One region of the Dictyobacter sp. Z7_2 genome, then DNA from elsewhere that is predicted to be linked to it. Evidence: riboswitches for the same ligand, from Rfam matches in the RefSeq annotation. Region 1 holds a riboswitch; each other region holds the start of a gene.
The links. Region 1 has a riboswitch for cobalamin ahead of AC27N8_RS32175 (CbtB domain-containing protein). Riboswitches for the same ligand answer to the same signal wherever they lie in the genome.
Positions count from the first base shown of each region.

Region 2: it holds a riboswitch for cobalamin, as region 1 does, so the genes downstream of both, AC27N8_RS15745 (ABC transporter substrate-binding protein) here and AC27N8_RS32175 (CbtB domain-containing protein) in region 1, are expected to answer to the same signal.
Region 3: it holds a riboswitch for cobalamin, as region 1 does, so the genes downstream of both, cobN (cobaltochelatase subunit CobN) here and AC27N8_RS32175 (CbtB domain-containing protein) in region 1, are expected to answer to the same signal.
Region 4: it holds a riboswitch for cobalamin, as region 1 does, so the genes downstream of both, AC27N8_RS33245 (ribonucleoside-diphosphate reductase subunit alpha) here and AC27N8_RS32175 (CbtB domain-containing protein) in region 1, are expected to answer to the same signal.

Region 1 covers NZ_BAAJPE010000002.1:4,486,056-4,490,410, forward strand. Annotated here, with positions in the region: gene AC27N8_RS32165 (sigma-70 family RNA polymerase sigma factor) at 1-3, opposite strand, end outside; gene AC27N8_RS32170 (D-2-hydroxyacid dehydrogenase family protein) at 202-1,164, shown strand; cobalamin riboswitch at 1,247-1,464, shown strand; gene AC27N8_RS32175 (CbtB domain-containing protein) at 1,669-1,890, shown strand; gene AC27N8_RS32180 (CbtA family protein) at 1,906-2,655, shown strand; gene AC27N8_RS32185 (hypothetical protein) at 2,820-2,969, shown strand; gene AC27N8_RS32190 (heavy metal translocating P-type ATPase) at 2,997-4,355, opposite strand, start outside.
Region 2 covers NZ_BAAJPE010000002.1:553,373-557,727, reverse strand. Annotated here, with positions in the region: gene AC27N8_RS15760 (histidine phosphatase family protein) at 1-75, shown strand, start outside; gene cobS (adenosylcobinamide-GDP ribazoletransferase) at 114-971, shown strand; gene cobU (bifunctional adenosylcobinamide kinase/adenosylcobinamide-phosphate guanylyltransferase) at 993-1,616, shown strand; cobalamin riboswitch at 1,745-1,936, shown strand; gene AC27N8_RS15745 (ABC transporter substrate-binding protein) at 2,060-3,055, shown strand; gene cbiB (adenosylcobinamide-phosphate synthase CbiB) at 3,086-4,093, shown strand; gene AC27N8_RS15735 (pyridoxal phosphate-dependent aminotransferase) at 4,090-4,355, shown strand, end outside.
Region 3 covers NZ_BAAJPE010000001.1:1,329,274-1,333,628, reverse strand. Annotated here, with positions in the region: gene cobN (cobaltochelatase subunit CobN) at 1-1,894, opposite strand, end outside; adenosylcobalamin (AdoCbl) riboswitch at 1,980-2,128, opposite strand; gene AC27N8_RS05100 (SRPBCC family protein) at 2,240-2,713, opposite strand; gene AC27N8_RS05095 (tetratricopeptide repeat protein) at 3,000-4,355, opposite strand, start outside.
Region 4 covers NZ_BAAJPE010000002.1:4,746,641-4,750,995, reverse strand. Annotated here, with positions in the region: gene AC27N8_RS33255 (cytochrome P450) at 1-749, shown strand, start outside; gene AC27N8_RS33250 (aldo/keto reductase) at 1,178-2,038, shown strand; cobalamin riboswitch at 2,166-2,304, shown strand; gene AC27N8_RS33245 (ribonucleoside-diphosphate reductase subunit alpha) at 2,465-4,355, shown strand, end outside.

The DNA of each region.
Region 1 (4,355 bases):
CATGGCTGTTTCGTATTTCCTCCCTACTCTGTATTCATCATTACATAGAAACGGTCTGGCGTTACAAGCTCTCCTGGGATTTTTCTTTCTATAAACATCAATGACCGCATCGCCTCCCCTTCACGCTTGCCAGAATGACACGTTTGTGGCGTAGTATAATTGGCAGTGATGTCGCTGTTTGCCATAAATTAAGAGGTTGCTATGAAAATTGTGATACCTGACGATTATCAAGATGCGGTGCGCCACCTGGATAGCTTTTCAAAGCTCGCAGATGAGCAAGTGGTGATTTATAACGATACTGTGCAGGATACCGATACGCTGGTAGAGCGCTTTCGGGATGCGGATGCGCTGGTTCTGATCCGCGAGCGTACCAGGATTACTGAGGAGTTGCTGGCTCGCCTGCCTGATCTGAAGGTGATCAGCCAGACAGGAATGGGCGTTGCTCATATCGACGTCGCCGCCTGTACGCGTCATGGAGTCGCGATCACGGTGGGAGCAGGAGCCTCCGGCTCGACCGCAGAACTGACCTGGGGCTTAGTCCTGGCGGCGCTGCGCCACATTCCGCAGGAGGTCGAACGGATGAAGGCGGGTCGCTGGCAGGGCTCGCTGGGAGTCGCTTTGCGCGGGCGCACGTTAGGTATCTTTGGCTACGGGCGCATTGGGACGCTGGTAGCTGGCTATGGACGCGCTTTTGCGATGAATGTCCTGGTCTGGGGACGCGAGGGTTCGCTTGATCGCGCTCGTGCCGATGGCTTTACCGCAGCTCGTAGCAAGCAAGAGCTTTTTCAGGAGTCTGACGTGCTCTGTCTGCATATAAAAATGAGCGAAGAGACGCGGAACTTGATCACAGAAGCAGATTTGGCTCAGATGAAGCCGACTTCATTGTTGGTGAACACGAGCCGCGCTGGCTTGATTGTCCCTGGAGCGCTCGAAGCCGCGCTCCGAGCCGGTCGTCCGGGCTTCGCGGCCGTCGATGTCTATGAAACGGAGCCCGTTGTTGACCATCCCTTGCTCCACATGGACAATGTGCTCTGTACGCCACATCTGGGCTATGTCGAGCAAGACAACTATGAACTTTATTTCGGCGCAGCTTTCGATCTCGTATTAGCCTTTAAAGCCGGCAAACCGGAGCAGATCATTAATCCCCAGGCACTTGAGCGTTAGCCAAAAAAAGCAGATAGTGTGCAAGTGAATTGATACTACCTTGACACGAGCATAGGTTCTCAGTATCCTTAATAGTGAATGCATTCATTTACTTGCACTAGGTGGCTTTTTTGAAAAGAAAAGCAGAATAGGGAAGCCGGTGTGAATCCGGCGCAGTCGCGCTACTGTAACTGGCAAGGAAACTCTTCGCCTCCACCATCAGGAGGAGATTAGAGCCACTGTTCTCAGTGAGAATGGGAAGGCGAGAAGGGGAGTACGGCGGCCAGAAGTCAGGAGACCTGCCTGGTGAGGAAATAGCTCACGATCCTTCGCGTTAAAGGAACGAGATGCACCCGAGAGGAGTATGCTATCGCTCTCTCTTCGGCATGCCCTTTTGCTGTCCACACGCGCATACTCTCTGAGCAAACCCTCCCACTCCTCTTTCTTCATCTTGTGTCCTATTGCCGTAATGCGTGTGCTTATTAATATCCTTCATGAGCTATTTTTCACAGAAAGAGGAGTACTATGTCTAAAACTTACGAACCATCCCTCGAACTTGCCCATCCAATCAGAGACTGGGCGATTCTCGGCGGCACGCTAGGATTAGGCCTGCTGGCTTTATATCTGGTCGGTTTCGATCAGGGATTTCTGCTCTCGTTTTTTCAGGGCAACGCGGCCTATCAGGTAAACATGATTCATGAGCTTATTCATGATAGTCGGCATGTTGCAGCGTTTCCCTGTCACTAGAGGAGCCAGTATCCTATGCATCAGAGACCTTCACCCACGGCCATTGTTGCCCTGACCTTGTTGTCTGGCGTCATCGCTGGATTACTTGCTGCTTGCTTCCATTATTTTGCGACCGAGCCGGTATTGCAGCAAGCCATCAACCTGGAAACGGCGCATAAGATCGCGCTTGGTCAACTTGATCCAGAAGTATTCACGCGCCCGGAGCAACGCGCAGGACTATTTCTGGGCTATATCCTGTATGGTATCGGCTGGGGATCGTTCTTTGGGATCATCTGCTGGTTTGCGTTTGGACAGGAACGTCTGAGCGGAGCCAAAAAAGTATCCTGGAAATGGTTCTTCACCTTGCTCTTTATTTGTTATTGGACATTTTGTTTGTTTCCTCAACTCAAGTATCCAGCGAACCCGCCAGGAGTGGGGGATGCAACCACCATCGATGTCCGGCAAACCCTGTATCTTGCAGGGATTGCTTTATCTATCATCGGGACTGCCCTGGCATTCTTGTTGTATCGCTCTCTACAGAGGCGTGAAGAGCGAGGAGATATCTCCAGACGCACCCGCTTGCTGATCGTTCTTCTGGCCTATGGGATCTATGCAGTCATCTTTATGCTGGCTATGCCGGTCTACCCGATTACTGTCTCGATCTCCATGGGACTCGTTATGACGTTTCGCGTGCTCTCGGCGTTGGGAGTCGCTCTCTTCTGGTTTTTGCTGGGCGGACTTTTGTTGCTTTTCTGGCGGCGTAGAGTACAGCATCTGGCACAATAAACCTTTAAGTAGCGGCCGGCCGGACACAAGCATATGGCTCCACTGAAGAGACCACGGCGCTACTACACTGTCAAGGATCATCGTACCAATGGAGCATTGGAGACAGGCATCCCAATGGGGTGAGACGCTCACCGACGTAGCGGCACGGCGGAGCCGTGCCGTCTGTGACTCGTACGACTACGCTCCACATGGGGTTCCATCGAGATAACCTCCCCACGGTGGGACGTTTTCGTGCGTCCAGTGACAGCACGGCGGAGCCGCGCCGCTACGTCGGCTGGCCTGGACGCCTGGTTCAAGGGGTTTATCCGTCGTAGCTAAGCCGACGCTGCTCGTCGGGTGTGCTACTTAAAACGGCGCAGGCGCAGCGAGTTGGTGATGACAGTCACTGATGAGAGTGCCATGGCGGCGGCAGCGAAGATCGGTGCCTGTGCCTTCAGGAACGGGATGAGCGGCGAGAGGATGGCGACCGGTATCAAGATGACGTTATAGGCGAAGGCCCAGAAGAGGTTTTGCTTGATGATCCGCATCGTCGCTCTAGAGAGCGCTAAGGCGGTGGCGATGCTCTTCAGGTTGCCTTTGACTAACGTGATGTCGGCTGCCTCGATAGCGATATCGGTACCGGTGCCCATCGCGATCCCCGCATCGGCCTGTACCAGAGCAACGGCATCGTTGATACCATCTCCGGCGAACGCGACCACAATCCCCTGCTCCTGCAAGCGCTTGATCTGTTGGCTTTTATCCTCTGGACGCACTTCGGATAGGATGTGCTCGGGGGCGATATTGACCTGTTGCGCGATGGCTGCGGCGGTATGTCGATTATCGCCAGTAATCATCCAGACCTGTATGCCCTGCTCCTGGAGGTGCTTGATCGCTTCGGCCGAGCCTACCTTAATGGTATCTGCGACCGCGACAACGGCCACGGCGATGCCATCGATGGCGGCCAGCATGGTTGTCTTCCCTTCGCGCTCGAACGCTTGCATGGACTCTTCGAGGGACGTGAACGAGATGGCTCTTTCGCTGAGCAGCAGACGTGTCCCGACCAGGACTTGATGTCCCTGGATGGTTGCTTCGACGCCGCGTCCTACCAATGCTGTAAAGTGTTGGGGTGTGGCATTCAATGCCAGGCCGCGAGCCTTTGCTCCCTCAACGATCGCGCTGGCCAGCGGATGCTCAGAGCCCAGCTCTGCCTCGGCGATCAAGGGGAGTACATCGTCGATCTGACGCTCTGGCAGCACAGCGATATCTGTCAGCGCGGGCTTGCCGGCTGTGATGGTCCCTGTCTTGTCGAGCAGGACGGCGCGTACGGCCTGGATGCGTTCCAGACTTTCTCCTCCTTTGATCAGGATACCTTTTTCTGCTCCTTTGCCGGTGCCAACCATGATGGCTGTTGGAGTTGCCAGTCCAAGTGCGCACGGACAGGCGACGATGAGGACGGCTATTGCGGCGACCAGGGCAGTAATCCAGGGATTGCTGCTGGCCATCTGAGACATGTCAGACATATGGGCCGTCTGCACGCCTGTGACGAGGTTGCCAATCAGTGCCCAGGCAATAAAGGTGAGGGCGGCGATGACTAAAACGGCAGGAACAAAGATGCCTGCGATCTTGTCCGCGAGGCGCTGGATGGGAGCTTTTGATCCTTGAGCCTGTTCGACCATGCGGATGATGTTGGAGAGTACCGTATCCGCGCCGACTCTGGTGGC
Region 2 (4,355 bases), 3.9 Mb from region 1:
GTTGGAGTTGAGGATGTGGCCTCGACAACGACGCTAGCTCTACTGAATCATCATCTTATCGAGGTGACGTTGTAGCTATGGATTATTTTGCAATGCGGAAGGATATGCGTTAGATGTCTGATATACCTCCACCTCAATCTGATCTGGGGCGGATGCCTCGGGCTTCTTTGAGGCCTGCGCGTGACTCCTGGTTTTTAGAGCAGTGGAAAGAATTTGTGGCTGCGATCCGCTTTCTTTCGATACTACCAGTTCCTGGTGCCACGCAACTTTTTCGGACGGATACTGATGAGGCTGATGTAAAGATTTTTTCAGGTAGCGTGTATTTTCCTCTGGTTGGTCTGATACTGGCAGTGATTCTCTGGCTTGTGGTGCTTATTTTTGGATCGGTTGTGTCAGGATTAGTGCTGGCTGCTTTACTCGTAGTTGCTCTTGTCATATTGACTGGTGGCCTGCATCTGGATGGGTTGATGGATTGTTGCGATGGCCTCTTTGGTGGGCGTGATCGTGAGCATAAGTTGGAGATTATGCGTGATAGTCGGGTGGGAAGCTTTGGTGTACTTGGTGGCATTTGTCTTTTGCTTCTAAAGTTTGCCTTATTGGCAAGTCTTGATACTCATCAATTACCGCTGGCTTTGCTGACAATTTTACCGATTGCTCGTTGGAATATGGTATTAGCTATGTATGCATATCCAGGAGCACGCGCAAGTGGATTAGGAACATCTTTTCGACAAACGGTAACACGTAAGCGGGTTATTTGCGCTGCCATTCTGACATGGGTTATTGCTGTGTTGGCTGGACATGTTGTGGTCGGGCTGATCATTTTGGTGTGCGGGGCGCTATTGACCTGGGCGATCGGCGAATATGTTACCTCAACTCTGGGCGGCTTGACTGGAGATACTTATGGAGCCATCACAGAAATCTCTGAGGTGGTCCTCTTGCTTTTATTTACTCTGCTACGTTTCTGGCTTTAAGGGAAGATAGGAAATCGTTTGATGGATAGTGAAAAAAAACATATGGAGCAGTCTAGCATCTCGAATCTGCTGTTGGTTTTGGGAGGAGCACGGAGCGGCAAGAGCACATTTGCTGAACGTCTGGCACTAGAGAGTGGACGCTCGGTGGCTTTTATCGCCACTGCTACTGCTGGCGATGAAGATATGCGTAACCGTATCTCGCGACATCAAGCGGCGCGTCCTGCTGTCTGGTCGACGATTGAGGAGCCGTTACATCTGTCTGATGCTGTATGTAAGGCATCAGCAGTGGCAGATGTGCTGATTCTGGATTGTATGACGGTCTGGTTATCAAATTGGCTTTTTGCGCAAGGCGATGATGCTTCAAAGGATGCATCGGCTATCAGTTCACATTATTATGATGCTGTAGTAGCTGCGATTAATGATTTGCTGCAGGTTGTGGCTGCATTGGGATCAGATAAGACGTTGATTGTCGTGACAAATGAAGTCGGTTTGGGAATTGTTCCTGCCTATGCTTTGGGACGCGTATATCGAGATTTATTAGGGCTAGTCAACCAACGTCTTGCGGCCGTAGCTCCACGTGTCTATCTGATGATCGCCGGATTGGGAGTTGATATTAAGCGCTTACATGAAGAAGTAACCCTGTAACTCCTTGGCTTTTTCGTATAGTCTTTGATGGGTGAAGAGTAGTAAATACATGGGGGGATAATCACTTAAGCTCATTCCAGGTTTGACATCATTAGCTAATGATCGGTATACTATTGATTGAAACTATCTCTATATTTATTTCATCAGGTGGTTGAGACAAATAATCTCAGCAGAATAGGGAAGTCGGTGCAAATCCGACGCAGTCGCGCTACTGTAACTGGTATCATGTTTAATTTTTTGCGCTCATTATGGGCTCGCTAAAGATCCAATAAACATGTATTGCTGGAAGTCAGGAGACCTGCCTGATGAGTTGAGCTCATGATCCTTCGCGTAAAAGGAGCGAGCTATCGAGACACGCTGTGGATTATTTTATCAAGTGTCTCAGATGAGTCTCCATTTCACGCGAGGTGACTGCGGGCGTTGTCTAGAAGGATACTATTTGTATGCGCACCCATGTCATCTCTTCTCATTTTCTTTTGGCCTGTTTGATGGTCTTATTGCTCTCTTTAGCCGCTTGTGGACAAACCTCTTCCCCTTCTCCTTCGCAAGCAAAAGTTACTCCAACGCCGACAGCCGCTCTGGATGCCTATGGCACTCCAATTGTGCTGCCTAAAACTGCTCCACAGCGTATTGTGTCTTTAGCTCCCAGTGTCAGCGAGATCCTGGGCGCTCTGAACCTGCAAAGTCGCGTGGTCGGCGTCGATTCATTGACGAATTATCCTGCAACAATGGCTTCAATCAAAAAAGTCTCAGATAGCTCAGGTACTGTCAATGTGGAGAGCATAGTGGCGCTGAAGCCTGATCTGATCTTGAGCTCGGGCGGGTTGTCGGAAAAATATGATACGCAACTGACAAAATTAGGTTTGAATGTTGTGGATCTACCATCACCAAACGTTTCGCAGACCTTAGATCAGATCTTGCTGGTCGGTCGTTTGACATATACGCAAGCAGCTGCTCAAGCATTGGTGAAACAGATGCAGCAACAAATTGCGCAGATTCAAACCGATGTAAAGGGAACATCTTCACCAAAAGTATTGCTGGAAATTGATGATAGTACACCAGGGAAGCCATATGTTTTTGGTGGAGGCTCTTTTGGCGATGAAATGTTGCAATATGTGAATGGTACTAATATCTTCCATACCAATACTTCCAATGGTGGGTATCCACAGGTCTCTGATGAGGCAGTGATTGCGGCGAATCCACAATATATTGTGCTCACTGAAGATCCTCTCTATGGGGGACAGGCTTCCGCTGTCTATAAACGCGCAAATTGGAGTGGGATTGCAGCTGTGAAGTCTCGTCAGGTCTATCATATTAATTCTGATATCATGCAGCGGCCTGGACCTCGTATCGTTGAGGGTATCCGTTGTCTGGCTCAGGTGCTTCATCCCGCGCAGTTTTCTGATGCTTTGCCTGCTTACTGTTCGGCCAGTGTCTAGCACCTGGATAAGTAGAAAGAGCATCTATTGATGTATAGAGACGAGCAGGGTGGGCGTGGATATAAGCTGGTAGGATCGATGATCGCTGTTCTGGTTGCGTTTGGTTTGGATACACTTGGTGAGCCACCAGTCTCCTGGCATCCTGTTGTATGGTATGGCAGGTTGATCAGTCGCTTGGAGCGGTCTGCCCCACGTGATCATCATGCTCAGCTCATATATGGAGGCGTAATGCCTCTTCTGGCATCGGGAATTGTCCTTTCTGTGGCTCTCCTCTTTCAAAGAATGGTGTGCTGGTGTATAGATCGCTTGAAGCTGCGCCTGCGAACACCTGTTGGTACGTTGCTGTATGGTGTCCTACTAGGCACAGCTCTCAAGCCGTTTTTCGCTTTACATATGTTGGCCGATGCTGGTAAAGCTGTGCGCCTGGCGTTAGCGTCTGATGATCTCCCGAGAGCACGCGATGCTTTGATGAGTCTCGTCAGTCGCGATCGCTCGCAGCTTTCTTCCGAGTTAGTTGCGGCTGCCGCTGTGGAGTCATTGGCTGAGAATATGAGCGATTCAGTTGTGGCTCCGCTTTTTTACTATACCTGTCTGGGCCTACCTGGCGCAGCACTCTACCGTTTGATAAATACGTTTGACTCCATGATTGGCTATCATGGGAAATACGAATACCTGGGTAAGGTATCAGCTCGTTTAGATGATTTGCTGAACATTATCCCGGCACGTTTGACGGCTTTGATGATCATCGCGTGTGCTCCCATCTATGGAGGAACGTGGAGGAGAAGCTGGCGGATCTGGCGGCGTGATGCGCGTAAAACGGAAAGCCCTAATGCAGGTCAGCCAATGTCAGCTGCCGCTGGAGCATTGGGCCTACAACTGGAAAAGGTTGATCACTATCAACTTGGTGATCATGAGCGCCCAGCCACGTCTGACGATATTGGACGTGCTGAGAATATGGTCTGGTGCGTTGGATGCCTTACGCTGCTCTTGACGCTGTTGTGTAGATACCTGTTTGGGTTCGGAAGGCGGTTGTCATGAGCGATTCTTCACAGGTATCTGAGCGAGCTGTACATGGCGCTTTGGATTATGGCGAATTAAGGCGCCTGGGCATACATCCCGACAAAATACTGGATTTTAGTGTCAATTCAAATCCCTATGGACCATCTCCTCGCGTACGTGCAGCGATTGCCAATGTAGTCGTTGAACGTTATCCAGATCGCGAATGCTGGCAACTGCGTCAGGCCATTTTGAAATATGAATTGGATGGCAGTCAACTTGCTTTGTCTTCTTTAATTTGTGG
Region 3 (4,355 bases), on a different contig from region 1:
CTTGATCTTTCTGTGGAATCGACCCGAAAGCTTGTCCGTAAGCCTCAGCCGAGATGCTCCCCTCCGCCTGCGCCAATTGTTCTTCTGTCAGGAGCTCAGTATCGTAGGAGCAGCGATCAATCAGGGCGTGGATCAGGTCATCGCCGTGCTCTGGAATATCCTCAACCAAGTAACCATCCAGGCGGAGCGCGTGCAGCAGGTGGATCAGGGAGGCGGGTGCGTCCAGGCCGACCGCGTTCCCAATGCGGGCCGCTTTGGCTGGTGAGTTGGTGAGGACGATGGCGATCCGTTTCTCCGCATTGGATTTTCGGCGCAGATTTGCCAGGCGCAGAGCCTGTCCGATCACGCGCTGGACGCGTTCGGTATCGGCGCGATAGCGCGTCACCCGTGATAGAGGGAGTGCCGCTTTTTGTCCACGCTGTTTGGCGATAGGAAGCTCCTCTTCAATGGCCTCTTTAAAGGAGACCGGAACCGTTATAATGCGACCATCAAATTCGGGCAAGGCCACATTCATCGCGGTATCCAGAGGAGTCATGCCACGCGACGAGATCTCCCACTGTCCACGGCTATTGCTGGCGGCGATGGCCTGGAGCACTGGCACGTTGAGCGTGGAGAAGCTTGATGCGTCCCAATTGGTATGATCGTCTCCGGTGGTCTGCCCCAGAGAGAAACTCATCGTCGTGATAACGGCATCTACCTGCGTTGTATGATCCTGATCGACAAAATAGGTCAGGGCCAGCGGAAATGACGTATCGGCATGAGCCGTCTCTTTGAGCGAGTTGGTAAAGACCGGGAGGGCATTCGCGCCAGCGGCCTCGATCTCCTGGACCATCGTGTCGACGAACTCGGTGTTGCCAGAGAGATAGTGCGCCCGATAAAAGAGGATACCAATCGTGGGACGTTGTGGCTGACGCCTGGCGTGGAGCTTCTCCGGCGTCACATCCTGCCAGCCCGGATAATAGACGCCATGGCCGGGCTGCGGCAACGGTGGGTGAAAGCCAAAGCCGGTAGTGAGTAGATGGTCGCAGAGAAAGTTCAGGCAGTTCTCATAGTTGACGGCTCCGCCAGATTGGAGATAGGCCAGCACTTCGTGAGCGACAGGTACGCCAACCGTCGAAGTCGCCATCAGCTCGGGATCAAGTGTCTCGGTGCCAGGCAGGCAGACAAGCCATTTCTCCTCTTTTTGCGCCCAATCCATCAAGCGCTCCATGCCATAGGCGAAGCTGGAGCGACCTCCCAGCAGGCGCACGATCACGATCTCCACCTGTGGCAGCATAAAATGCAGGAAGGTATCAACGTCCTCCTGCGTTTGTAGCGCTGCCGGATTGGCGATCCGTATCTCTGGATACTCCTCGGGGAGTTGAGCTGTGACTGTGCGCAGGGTGAGCAGATCAGTATCGGCGTGCGAGAGAAAGAGGATCGCTGGTCGAGCGTCCTGTGTGGATGCGGTAGCTGCGGTTGGTAGGCGCTGCTGTGTCTGTTCCGAGCTTTGTTGATGACCATCCCAGGTAAAGGCCGTGAATGTGTAGGCGACCAGCTCTGGTGGAGGGGGGAGATATGAATTGAGTTCCAGCATCTGGTCGATATAATCGTAGATTGCTACTACTTGCGCCTCGCTATTGATCGAGTGAAACCAGATGTGATGTGCGTCGAAGATCAACAGTGCGACGTTAGCGAGCGGACAGGGACCGAGGCAGCCGCTATTGGTCATGTGGACTTTGTTACGAAGCTTGCGCCTCTCCCACTCGTTATGATAGAGATCCCGGGGCACCGGAGCGTATTTCCGACTGGTATCTCCGCAGCAGCAGCCGGTGACGCAGACGAAGAGATGACCCTGCTTACGTACAACGTTAACAAGTTTGCCATCGGGGCGATGCACAATATTGCGCGGCAAGACGTACCTCCTGAGATAAAGAAAGATCGACAAGTCTTCAATCCGCGTTTATACCAGGTGTACGATCTGTATCGATGGGTGTAGGCTGGTCTGGTATCCTTTTACGCGAAGGTTCCTGGCCCAACAAGGATCATGAGCGACCTGACTTTACACTCTCTGGAGCATATTTACAGTTGCGCGACAGTGCCGGATTTCCACCGGGCTTCCCTCATGTATCCCTGACAGTATATATTATGTTTAATCCTATGGAATTACGCGCAAAAAGTCAAGTCCGGTTTTGCCTTGATAATGTATCCTTGTGGCAAAGTCGGATGGTTTTGTACGAACGTATCAAAAAGTGACCTACTATTGTCTGCTGGCTCTCTGCCGCGCAACAGCTTCCAGGAGCTTGAGTTCCTTGCGCAGCACACCTGGCATGCCCATTGGAACGAGAATACGTTCGACAAAGCCTTTGAGGCCGGGGCTGGCATCCATCATCACAGCAATCTCGACGCGCGACTTCTGTCCATCTTCCAGAGGAGTCACAGTAAAAAGATTGCTCTCTTTCTGCGCGGCGTCAATCTCATCTTCCCGCAACACCCTGCCTGGCTCTGGCTCACTTACGAGATGATGAAAGGATTGTTCTACGCCAAAAAGGCGCGATTTGAAACGGATAATCGTCCCCGCACCATAACCGCCCTGCTCAACCTGCAAATCATAGATATTTCCTGGCGGGATAATGTTGGGATGTCCTTGATGATAGTCCGCGATCGTCGCGTAAACATCTTCTGGTTGTGCGTGAAGTACTGCTTCCGTTTTAACTGTGATCTGTCCCATCATTTTTCCTCTTTGCTCTGCCTCGCGAAAAAGGTTCTCACTACATCCGAGGAGAAGTGTTCTCATATTATATAACTTCAAGTCATATATCTATTAAGAGTATAGCACCGAAAAATCTTTATGACAAGAGAACGCAGGTCTTCTTCGCATATAATAGTGGAAAAAATGGCCTTAAGAGGTCGAGCGAAGCAAAGACCTCGTAGCGTCGGACGCTTGCGTACGATGTCCCACTCCACGTATGATCAGGCAGGCCAGCGTGGTGCGCCGAGATCCTGCTGGCTCGTACGAGTTACGAAAACGAGTCGATTCTTGTGGTCGTTTGGGATTCGGGAAATGTTCGTGCGAACCAGTCGGTGACATTCTGATGTTCGACATTGTCGAGACGCAAAAAAAGCATGTGGCTCTCGTTGGCTATCTCTCTGGCGTCGTCCCAATTGTTTTGCCTGGCAGCTACCTGTGCCAGACCAAAGAGTGCATGTGCTATCAGCTCGGGGGCTTTTAACTGCCTTGCGCCTGCAAGCATGAGCTCAAATTGTTTTTTTGCCTCTTCAATCCGTGTTTGTGATAGAAAAAAGCGGCCATACTCACCTTGTCCTTCGGTGATGAGCCAGGTATTTTGTATCTCATGAGCCAGGCTCAGGCTTTTGTCCAGGTAGGCTTGTGCTTGTTGTGGTTGCTCAAGTAAGCGATAGATGATGCCTAGATTTTGGGTGACGGAGCAGATGCGCGCGCGGTCGTGTATACGCTGAGCAATAGCGAGACTTTCCAATGATAATGTCAGGGCCTGCTCATATTGATGTTGATGGATGGCGAGCATGCCGATATTCATGAGGAGAGCACTTTGACGAAACTGTTGCTGGCTTTGTTTGGCGTATGCCAGACCCTGTTGATAATATGAGTCTGCTTGCTCATAATAACCACGACGTAGCATCTGTAGCCCTAAATCCTGTAAAAAAGCGCTTGCCATACCCCAATCCTGGGTGCGTTGTGTGATCGCAACGCCCTCCTTATAAAAGTTTTCTGCCTGTTGATAGTGACCAAGGTCATCGTGAATCTGACCTTGATGCAGCAGGGCAATACTCAGGATGTTTTCGTTGTGTGAATGTCTGGCGATGGTTGTTCCTTGTTCCAGATAAGCCAGTCCCTGTACATTATCGTTGAGATCGCTCACGACATGCCCCAGGCGCACCAGGAAAGAAGCTTCGAGCGGATGCTGTGCACGCGAAGCCATTGCAAGTCCCTGTTCAAAGGCGTGTCTGGCTTCAGGAAATTGATTGTATTGCTCGGCCTGGACTCCAAGGTAGTGCCAGATGGGTATGAGAGGAGCCTGCTCCTCCAGCGTCCTGGGCGGCTGATCGACGTAGAGTATCGCATGCGCGTGCGGCAGGTATCGATCATCGATATCGATCCTGAAGGTATATTGCAACGCAGAGACGCTAGCAGCCACCGCCCAGGCTGCTCGTGCGGCCCAGAGCGCTCGCGTGGGCTCGTCCATTGTGGCTTTGAGGATTACCTGGACAAGGCGATGGATTGAGAGGGTCGCTTGTTGTGGTTGTCGATGTAGCAGGGACGACTGTAAGGCTTCGCCAAGCGCTCGATTGAAGCGATAGATATCGGTGGTAGTTTTTTCGAGGACGGAGCCCAG
Region 4 (4,355 bases), 260 kb from region 1:
TGTCTCTGATCATGGGGCTGATGTTCGCTGGACACGAAACGACAGCCGGTCAGGCCACCTGGACCATTATCAAGCTCCTCCAGACGCCCGAGTATTTCAATCTGGTCCAACAGGAGCTCGCCGATCAGCTCGCCCAGGATCAACCAATGAATGCAAAAACGCTCAGCGCACTCAAGCACATCTTCTGGGCAGTCCAGGAAACCACACGCATGTATCCATCGGCCAACATGCTCATGCGTAGAGCAGAGGAAGAGGTGGAAATTGGAGAGTATCGCATTCCGAAAGATTGGAATCTGATCGTTTCGGCAAAAGTGGCTCAGAGACTCCCGGAGATCTTCTCCGAGCCCGACACCTATGATCCTCTGCGCTTCGCTCCCGGAAGAGAAGAGGATCACAAGCATCGTTTCTCGATCATCGGCTTCGGCGGCGCAACGCATAAGTGTGCCGGCATGAACTTTGCCAACAATGAGATGATGATGATTACCGCTCTGCTTCTGCAACAATTCGATCTGACGTTGATCACCAAAGATCCACAGGTTGATAGCACGATGGGCGCAAATCGACCGACAAAAACGTTCGTCCGTTATACGCGCAAAACCACAAACAGCGAACAGTCAACCAGTCATTCTACCGAGACCGGAACGTGCCCATATCACGCAGGCCATCCAATGCCTTCAACCAGCGCGGACGCATGCCCGGTGGTGACCGCAGAAACAGATCAGGCAGGAAATACCGGTAAAGCAGTTTAACGTTCATTTCTTTATCGCTCTGATCCACCGACAAATGACCATTTATTGTGAGGATAGGTATGTATAAAATTATACTCTTATGGGTACGTACCTATCTCACAATAAATGTCATATCTGATTACTGCAATTCAGCTTCTCAGAGGACCTTCTCAAGCAAATCTTTGTCAGCTGGCGTTCTCGCTGCTGGTCATCTCGTCAATCCATTGCTCAGTCCTTTCCTGCCATTCTCATCTCCCTGGAAAGATTTGCAGAATCCTCCAACCATTCGCGACAATCATTCTATCACCCAGGGCTTTGGCACATCTATACTATCCTCAGACAGGACTCTTACCGCTTTATCTTTGTAGAGAAACCAGACTTCTCTTCAAGCGCAGAGCCGGTAGCAAACCTGCATGATACACAGTCAATGAGCGAAAGGAGAAGGATACATGTCAGGTATTCCATCAATTAGTCTCAATAACGGGGTTACAATGCCCCTCCTGGGGTTTGGCGTCTTCCAGATGCACGACGCAGAGGAATGCGAACGCAGCGTGTACGATGCTATTCGCGCCGGCTACCGCCTGATTGATACGGCAGCATCCTATGGGAATGAAGAGGCCGTTGGCAAAGCTATCAAGCGAAGCGGTGTGCCAAGGGAAGAACTATTCATCACTACCAAGCTTTGGATTCAGGATGCCGGGGACGAACGCACCGGGCCAGCGTTTGAACGATCATTACAGCGCTTGCAACTGGAGTATCTGGATCTCTACCTGATTCACCAGCCCTTTGGGGATGTGTATGGCGCATGGCGTACAATGGAAAAATTGTACCAGCAAGGTCAGATACGCGCCATCGGAGTCAGTAATTTCCCCCCTGACCGGGTCATGGATCTGATGGTCCATCATCAGATCGTTCCTGCCGTTAATCAAGTGGAAACCCATCCGTTCCATCAACAACTCGAGACGCAGCAATTCTTGCAGGACAACCAGATTCAGATCGAATCCTGGGGACCATTTGCGGAAGGCAGAAACCACATTTTTGAGAATGAGGTGCTGCGTTCTATCGCAAGCACGCACCAGAAAACCGTGGGGCAAGTCATTCTGCGCTGGTTGACCCAGAGAGGAGTCGTGGCGATTCCCAAATCCGTCCGTAAGGAACGGATCGTGGAAAACTTCAACATCTTCGATTTTGATCTCAGCCCGGATGATATGACGGCGATCAGGACACTGGACACCAAAACGAGCAGTTTTTTTGACCACCGTGATCCTAACATCGTGAAGACGCTTAGCCAGACACCACGTACGACCTGAGAAAATGCGGGAAGTCCACAAAAGGGAAATACCTCGGCGACAAACCTATACACCAGACAGCTTGACGGCAAACACAACATATGGTAGAGTAGCGTCAGTAACTACTATATGTTGTGTCCTTTACAATAAAAAAGAGAAACTCATAGGGTCACGTGATCGTAACGTGACGTCCATATTGGGGAAAGTCCGGTGAGAGTCCGGCGCTGTCGCGCAACGGTAAGGCAAGATTGTCAAGCCCGAATGCCCACCTATGAGCTTATGGATACCTCCCTTCGCGTGCAAAGGGGATGAACCGCGTGAGTGTGCTGTGCTCTGGAGCGTTTATGCTCGGTCAGCCAGAACATATCTCATCAGCTTGTGATTCCAGCCTGTTCCTGTGAAGGGAGACAGGCTTTTTTGTTTTTATTTTTTGATGAGGTATATGCTATGTCCTTTTCAACCCGTCAGGCGGAAACGTCAACCGTGACTGTGGCCCAGGATGCACCTGGAGATCAGAGCTTCGATTGGCAGGCGGTTCTTATCGATATCTGTCAGGATAGCGTTCATCCAATAGATCATCCACGCCTGCTGGCCGCGGTGCAGTCCAATATGTATGCAAGCCTCTCGGTTTCGGAGTGCTGGCAGACGATGACGATGGCCGCTCGCGCATTAATTGAAGTTGATCCAGGCTACTCCTATGCAGCCGCCAGAATACTCCTGCTCTCTCTCTATCAGGAAGCGCAGGGGAATGCTCAGCAGCCACAGATCCAACTGGCTGATGCCTCCAGCATCTACACAGACTATTTCGCGCTCTATGTACGCCGTGGCATCGAGGCGGGACAACTAGATCCACGTTTCTTTGAATTTGATCTCGCCCGACTGGCACAGGCCATCCATCCAGAGCGCGACCTGCTCTTCAACTATCCAGGGCTGCAAACGCTCTACGATCGTTATCTGCTGCAACACGAGTCGCAGCGCTTCGAGCTCCCCCAGTTACTCTGGATGCGCATTGCGATGGGGCTTTCTCTGCAAGAGGCCCATAAAGAGGAGCGCGTGATCGAGTTCTATGAGGTTATCTCGCAGCTCAATTTCACGCCTGCGACGCCCACACTCTTCAACGCCGGCACCAACCATCCACAGCTCTCATCGTGTTATCTGACGACCGTCTCCGACGATCTCGGACACATCTTCAAATGCGTCCAGGACAACGCACTGCTCTCCAAATGGGCCGGCGGCCTGGGCAATGATTGGACACGCGTACGGGCACTGGGATCACATATCAAAGGCACCAACGGCAGCAGCCAGGGGATCATTCCCTTCCTCAAGGTCGTCAACGACACAGCGGTGGCCGTGAACCAGGGAGGCAAGCGCAAAGGAGCCGTCTGCGCCTACGTGGAGAACTGGCATCTGGACATCGAGGATTTCCTGGATCTACGTCGTAACACAGGCGACGAGCGCCGGCGTACGCACGATATGCATACCGCCTGCTGGATCTCCGACGAGTTTATGCGCCGTGTCCAGGCGGGAGAGCTATGGACGCTCTTCAGTCCCGACGAGGTCGAGGATCTGCACGATCTCTATGGACAAGCATTCGCTCGGCGTTATCGCGAGTATGAGCAGCTGGCCGATGAGGGCAAGCTCAAGCAATTCAGACGGCTCCCCGCGCTGGATCTCTGGCGCAAGATGCTGACACGCCTCTTTGAAACAGGACATCCATGGATCACCTGGAAAGATCCCTCCAACGTCCGCTCGTCGCAGGATCACGCCGGAGTTATCCATAGCAGCAACCTGTGCACCGAGATCCTGCTGAACACCTCGGCCGACGAGACTGCGGTCTGCAATCTCGGCTCCATCAATCTGGCCGCGCACCTCGCCAACGGACAGCTCGATCATGAGAAGCTCCAGAAGACCATCAAGACCGCCATCCGCATGCTCGACAACGTCATCGACCTGAACTATTATCCGACCAGAGAAGCGCAGCAGGCCAACCTGCGTCATCGACCGATCGGCCTCGGCTTGATGGGCTTCCAGGACGCTCTCTTTCAGTTGGGCTTGGATTATGCCAGTCAGCAAGCCGTCGAGTTCGCCGATCAGAGCATGGAAGCCATCTCCTACTACGCCATTCGCGCCTCGGCGGATCTGGCCGAGCAGCGTGGTAGCTATGACAGCTATCAGGGCTCCAAGTGGCAGCGCGGCATCCTGCCGATCGACAGCATCGAGCTCCTTGAAGCCGAGCGCGGCGTGCCCGTCGAGATGGATCGCTCAATGACATTTGACTGGCAACCTGTCCGTGACGCCATCAAGCGCCATGGCATGCGCAACAGCAACGTGATGGCCA